DNA from 3 places in the Photobacterium sp. ABD4_091 genome. Region 1 is predicted to be linked to each of the others. Evidence: riboswitches for the same ligand, from Rfam matches in the RefSeq annotation. Region 1 holds a riboswitch; each other region holds the start of a gene.
What was found. Region 1 has a riboswitch for thiamine pyrophosphate ahead of thiB (thiamine ABC transporter substrate binding subunit). Riboswitches for the same ligand answer to the same signal wherever they lie in the genome.

Region 1 (2,265 bases):
GCCTGCTGTTTCTCGTCCTATCGGCTAGCACCTTTGCCGCCCCCAAGTCAGATCTCTGGCCTTACTGGCAGCAATATGCCTCTTCCAACTCACAAACAGTTGACCACAGCCGCTGGCAGCGCCTGCTCGATAAGTACCTGGTCGTCCAACCCCAGCAAACCTTGTTTCGCTACAGTCGGGTATCGGATGGCGACAAGTACGAACTGGACAGGTACCTACGCGACCTGACCAAGCTAAACCCGCACCAATTAAACCGCAACGAACAGTTTGCTTACTGGGTTAATCTCTACAATGCCCAAACAGTCAAATTGATCCTCGATAACTACCCGGTCTCTTCCATCACCAAATTAGGTGGCTTCTTCAGCTTTGGCCCTTGGGATGAGAAAGTGCTCACCATTAACGGCAAGACACTTTCTCTCAACGATATTGAGCACCGGATTTTACGTCCGATCTGGCGCGATCCGCGCATTCACTATGTCGTCAACTGTGCCAGCCTAGGTTGCCCGGATCTCCAGCCCGACGCTTTCACTGCCAGTAACACCGAGCACTTACTGGAAAAATCGGCCACCCGCTTTATCAACAGCCGCAAGGGCGTCAACCCTCAAGGCAATAAAACCCAGCTTTCTTCGATTTATGACTGGTATGGCAGCGATTTCGGCTCTACAGCCCAACTGCAAAAACACATCAACCAGTACCGCCAGGGATCATCAATTACCCTTGGTAACGTCAGTTATGACTACAACTGGTCGCTCAACAATGCCAAGTAGCCTGCTCAACTGTCTGGCGTCATCGATGGAGCTATTAGCACAGGAGACGTTTGCACAGGAGCCGTTCGCATAGCAGCCTTTAGCAAAGGGGCATTTAGTATAATAGTGCCTTCCTGCTGGCAACCTGTATCCCGCCACATTACAATAACAAGCGTTCTCATTGGGGAGCGCTTGCCCTAGGCCACCAAGCCTGCTTGCAAGTGCTGAGATTGCTGCGGCAAAACCCACAGAACCTGATCCAGTTAGTACTGGCGTAGGAATTGAGTTCGCCACGGTAAGCCTTCTTATCTTGCAAAGCCGGCATGACGCCGGCCTTCATCTCAACCCTGTGCCGCTCGTACGGTTATTTTTCCTCTTGCCGGACGCAAGAGCATCAGGAGCGCATAGTGAAAAAATTACTCCCACTTGTTACGTTGGCCGCCATGCCGGCACTGGCTGCGGACAACACCCTTACGGTTTACACCTACAGCTCTTTTGCTTCCGACTGGGGGCCTGGGCCTGCTATCGAGAAAGCGTTTGAGGCGCAGTGCGAGTGTAATTTGGAGTTCGTGGCATTGGATGACGGTGTATCCATCCTCAACCGTATCCGCCTTGAAGGCAAACGTACCAAGGCCGACGTATTGCTTGGTCTCGATAACAACCTGATTGCCGAAGCCAAGAAAACCGGCTTACTGGCCGAGCACCAAGTGGACACCAGCAAGCTCACCTTGCCGAACGGCTGGAGCGATACCACCTTTGTCCCTTACGACTACGGCTACTTTGCCTTTGTCTATGACAGCACCAAGCTGGAAAACCCACCGAAAAGCTTGGATGAGCTGGTCAACCGTGACGACCTGTCCATCATCTACCAAGACCCGCGCACCTCGACGCCGGGCCAGGGCCTGATGCTGTGGATGAAGTCGGTATACGGCGACAAGGCTCCACAAGCCTGGCAGCAACTGGCAGGTAAAACGGTTACTGTCACCAAAGGTTGGTCCGAGGCTTATAGCATGTTCCTCAAAGGCGAGTCCGATATGGTGCTGTCATACACCACCTCGCCAGCCTATCACCTGATCGCCGAGCAGGACGACAAATACAAAGCCGCCGACTTCAGCGAAGGCCATTACATGCAGGTGGAAGTGGCTGCGAAACTGAAAAGCAGCCCGAACCAAGCCCTGGCCGACCAATTCTTGGCCTTTATGCTAACGCCTGAGTTCCAGTCGGTGATCCCGACGGGTAACTGGATGTATCCGGTAACGGATGTCGCCCAGCCAGCCGAGTTCAAGTTACTTACCCTGCCGAGTAAAGCCCTGGAGTTTTCAGCCGAAGACGTTGCCAAGCAGCGCCGAAGCTGGGTTCGCGAGTGGCAGCAAGCCTTGACCAAGTAGTAGGCACTCACTTTTGAATACACGCAACACCCAACTGATGCCCGGCCTGATCACCGCCGGGCTCATTTTTTGCCTGGTGGTCAGCGCCCTAGCCGCCCTGGTCAATGAAGCTAGCGAGCTCGATATTGCCT
Region 2 (2,265 bases), 270 kb from region 1:
GGAACACTTCCCAGTTGAGGTTCTCGGCAATACCATTGACCTTCTCCAACGCCTGATACATAGGCACAGTACCGATCGGTACCGGGCTGTTGCGGATGATCCATTCACGGGTTTCGTGGATATTACGGCCGGTTGAGAGATCCATGACGGTATCGCCGCCCCAGCGGGTTGACCACACCAGCTTCTCTACTTCCTCTTCAATCGACGAGCTCACTGACGAGTTACCGATATTGGCGTTGACCTTGACCAGGAAGTTGCGGCCGATGATCATCGGCTCGGTTTCAGGGTGATTGATATTCGATGGGATAATAGCCCGGCCTTCAGCGACTTCTTGGCGGACAAATTCAGGGGTGATTTCTTGTGGCAGGTTGGCACCAAATGCCATTCCCGGATGCTGCTGGTTTAGCACCTCATCGCGGTATTTCGCCCGCCCCATGTTTTCGCGAATGGCAATAAACTCCATCTCAGGCGTGATGATCCCCTGGCGGGCATAATGAAGCTGGGTGACATTTTTGCCTGGCTTGGCACAGCGAATGCGAGCCTGTTGTTCAAACCTCAGTTCATCAAGGGTGTCATCAGCTAAGCGCTCTTTGGAATACTGAGAACTTAGCTCGTCCAGCAGTTCAGTATCCCCCCGCTCCTCAATCCAACTTTCACGGAGCTTAGGCAGGCCAGCATAAATATCAGCTGGCTGCTCAGGATCGGTATAGAAACCAGAGGTGTCATAGACCCGTACCGGTTCATTAGGCTCGAAAACAGGGGATTCTTTGGTACCGCCAACTAGGCTATCAGCCAGGGCAATCTCGCGCATCGGTACGCGGATATCTTCACGGCTCCCAGTGACATAAACTTTCCGCGAATTCGGGTAAGCCTGGGTGGTTAGTGAGTCGATAAATTGTTTCGCTTCCAGTCTCGCTTGTTTGCGATTCGACATAGCAATTTCCTTTTTTGTCCATAACAGGGAAGTTGCTTGGCGGATGGGTGCGTAAACAAGAGGCTATACGTAGGGTGTATAGTGTCGTCTGATACTGCCACTGTGAATACAGTGATACAGAAGAGTCTCTCTTGTTCCCTTCGCAGGTATTAGCCTGATCAGGTTCTACGGATCCCGCAATGCGGTCTCAGCCAAATGGCACTCCGACAAGTTGATTTAGCAGTATATGAAAGGGGGTCGGCCTCGGCAAGGCAGATCCCCCAGATTTAACCCTCAATCAGCAAAAACCTTGCTCTTTTTGCATAACATCACTGAGCACGACAAATTTATTTGAAACGCTTCACAAGAGACTTGAGCAGAGACGAATGGGTCTCCCTCAGCTCACCAAGCTTATGGGCAATGTTTGGAGCCCCATCCAAGTCAAATAGCTTGGGTACCGCGACTCGCTGCGACGAGTAAATGCCCGTGTGGCCACTGAAGTAGTAAGCGGTATAGCACGCAATGGCAAAGTACAGCATGTGCTCTGCGCCAAAAAGCTCGATCCCCATAATGGTACAAGCCAACGGTGTGTTGGTCGCAGCCGCAAAAACAGCAAGAAAGCCCAGGGCGGCAAACAAGTCGACCGGCGCGCCCAGCACCCATGCCATGGTATTGCCCAAAGTCGCCCCAACGAAGAATAGCGGAGTCACCTCCCCGCCCTTGTAGCCAGCAGCCAGGGTAACTGCCGTCAGCAGCAATTTGAGCAACCAGCTATACCATTCGGCACCCCCTTCCTGAAAGGCAGTCAAGATACTCACTCCCCCTTCACGGCTCGAATAAACACCCAAGCCTATGTAATCGTAGTTACCTATCAGCTGAACCGCACCGATAACAATCAAGCCACCGACGACCACAATCAAATACGGGTTTTTGAGTGTCGCCTTGAAGATATCTTTAAAGGCGTGAGTCAGCTCACCAAACAGGTATCCCGCCAAACCAAAAGCCACGGCAGCAATCACAATCTTGGCGATCATCAGCAGGTCTACTTTGACGGCATGTTCAAACAGGGTAATGGTTTCGAGGAAATCTATCCGGTAGTGGGTATGGTGCACGCCCCAGGCTGAACAAACGACATCAGCCAAGATAGCAGCAAACAAAGCTGGGATAATTGCATCATAGCGCAGGCGGCCTATCGCTAGCACTTCCAGGGCAAAGATAGCGCCTGTTAGCGGCGTGCCGAATACGGCACCAAAGCCTGCCGCTACACCGGCAATCAAAATCAGCCGGGTATCCGCTTCATTGAGTTTGAACTTGCGAGCCAGCCAGTGGGTCGATGCCCCGCCGATTTGCAC
Region 3 (2,265 bases), on a different contig from region 1:
CTCCAGTAACCGCGAACACTTCAGCATTACCTGAAACGGTATTTATGACGTCATCATCATCACAACCAATTAGTGCTAAAGCGGTGAGTAAAAAAAGTGCCTTTTTCATATTAATTCCTATCTAAGTACTGACTTAGGCTCTTTGAGCTTAGTCCCAACCCACCAACTTATCCTACATTTTTGTTGCATATTTTTTACTTAAATTGTGAGTTGGAATATTTTTTAGCCATCATATGGTGATAATAATGTGATCTTGATCTTCATTACTTTTCTTCTCAGAATTAAATGGCATAATAAACCGAACAATTACCTGTATGATTGAGTACAGCATTACACTTCCTTGGAATATTCCTATGAGCATTGAATCAATCGTTAAAGAGCGCTCTGGCGCAAAATGTGAACTATGTGGATCAGAAGACAGTCTGAGTGTTTACGAAGTCCCTGCTTCTCCTGACCAAACAGCGGGTAGCTGTGTAATGGTATGTGGCACTTGTCGTACAGAGATCGAAGACGCTGAAGCATTGGATCAAAACCATTGGCGTTGCCTAAATGACAGCATGTGGAGCCAGGAGCCAGCAGTTCAAGTTATGGCTTACCGCCTGCTTAAGCGCCTATCTTCTGAGACTTGGGCACAAGATCTACTTGATATGATGTACATGGAAGATGACATGATCGAGTGGGCTGAAAAAGGCATCGCTCTTGCCGAACTGGATGCTGTTAAAACTGTTGATGTCAACGGTACAGCACTTGAAGCCGGTGACAATGTCACAATCATCAAAGACCTTCCTGTGAAAGGCTCAAACTTGGTTATCAAACAAGGCACTGCGGTTCGTGGTATCCGACTAACTGATAACCCACTGCATATTTCAGGTAAAGCCGCTGGTACTAACATGGTTATTATTGCTGCTTACTGCAAAAAGATGTAACTTTTCTGGCAGCCACACTCCTGTGGCTGCCAATTCTTCAAGTTCTGCTTTTTTCTTAATCCATCACCTCACTTTATTCCTAACATGTTTGCCCTAACGAAAAAAACATGTTTAGATTAGCCTCATCTTCAGGCATTTAAGCCAGAAAACCAATTTTTTTAGGTCTATATGCAATATAGGCCAGATAAGCAACATTTTGTCCGTTAGTCGGGGAGCCTAGTGCTGAGACCACATGTAGTGGGACCCGTTGAACCTGATCCATTTAATAATGGCGTAGGGAACTAGCTGCATTGCCCTATCTCGCACCCTCCATAGGTTTGATGAAGTAGGTTCAATGACATTGGCTACCTTACGTCTTTCATAGAGGTAGCTATGCCAATTTCTTCAATAACTCCAATTACCCTCACTATTGCTGGCTCCGATAGCGGTGGCGGTGCAGGTATCCAAGCCGATATCAAAGCCATTTCGGCAACCGGTGGCTATGCGTGTTCTGTTATCACAGCGCTAACCGCACAAAATACCCAGGGTGTGACTGGTATCCTAGGTATCGACCCTGCTTTTGTCGAACTGCAACTTGATGCTGTTTTTACTGACCTAGATGTAAAAGCCGTCAAAATTGGAATGCTAAGCGATGCCAATATTATCCGCATGGTGGCTAAAAAGCTTCGCCAATATCAGCCAAAGTTCTTGGTCATTGATCCCGTAATGGTGGCAACCAGTGGTGATTTGTTGCTTGAACAAGAGGCTATCTCAACGCTTAAGTCAGAGCTATTGCCACTTGCTGATGTGATCACCCCTAACTTACCTGAAGCGGCCGCTTTGATTGGCTCAGCTCTTCCTGAGACTGAACAGCAAATGACAGATATGATTGCTGCATTGCGTGAAGTTGGCTCACGCTCAATTTTGCTAAAAGGCGGGCACCTGGAAAAAGACGACTTCAGCACCGACTTGCTGATCCTTGAAAGTGACGTTATCCGCATGAGCACGCCTCGGATTGCAACCCGCAATACCCACGGAACCGGTTGTACCTTATCTGCAGCAACGGCCTCTTTCCTCGCCCAGGATTACCCACTACAAGACGCTGTAAAACATGCCAAATCTTACATCACCAAAGCCATAGAGCATGCCGATGAGTTAGAAATTGGTTCAGGCCACGGCCCAGTGAACCATTTCTTTGCAGGCCATTTCAAACCAGAATAAGCATGGAAGCTACACAACAGATGAATAGCAATCCTTCATCAAACACCGTTAATAATTCATACGTTGCCAGAGGAATGGACGTGACTATTGAAGATTTAATGCTTCAGTATAACGATGCCAATATTCCTTTGTTTAACCG

Region 2: linked by a shared signal. The riboswitch ahead of thiC (phosphomethylpyrimidine synthase ThiC) and the one ahead of thiB (thiamine ABC transporter substrate binding subunit) in region 1 are both predicted to bind thiamine pyrophosphate.
Region 3: linked by a shared signal. The riboswitch ahead of thiD (bifunctional hydroxymethylpyrimidine kinase/phosphomethylpyrimidine kinase) and the one ahead of thiB (thiamine ABC transporter substrate binding subunit) in region 1 are both predicted to bind thiamine pyrophosphate.

The regions. Positions count from the first base shown of each region.
Region 1 covers NZ_JBSWWQ010000001.1:1,837,785-1,840,049, reverse strand. Annotated here, with positions in the region: gene ACXAGQ_RS08605 (DUF547 domain-containing protein) at 1-767, shown strand, start outside; TPP riboswitch at 919-1,044, shown strand; gene thiB (thiamine ABC transporter substrate binding subunit) at 1,154-2,134, shown strand; gene thiP (thiamine/thiamine pyrophosphate ABC transporter permease ThiP) at 2,172-2,265, shown strand, end outside.
Region 2 covers NZ_JBSWWQ010000001.1:1,565,516-1,567,780, forward strand. Annotated here, with positions in the region: gene thiC (phosphomethylpyrimidine synthase ThiC) at 1-934, opposite strand, end outside; TPP riboswitch at 1,053-1,150, opposite strand; gene ACXAGQ_RS07305 (voltage-gated chloride channel family protein) at 1,261-2,265, opposite strand, start outside.
Region 3 covers NZ_JBSWWQ010000002.1:987,825-990,089, forward strand. Annotated here, with positions in the region: gene ACXAGQ_RS18885 (hypothetical protein) at 1-109, opposite strand, end outside; gene ACXAGQ_RS18890 (PhnA domain-containing protein) at 354-926, shown strand; TPP riboswitch at 1,125-1,223, shown strand; gene thiD (bifunctional hydroxymethylpyrimidine kinase/phosphomethylpyrimidine kinase) at 1,299-2,126, shown strand; gene ACXAGQ_RS18900 (ABC transporter ATP-binding protein) at 2,201-2,265, shown strand, end outside.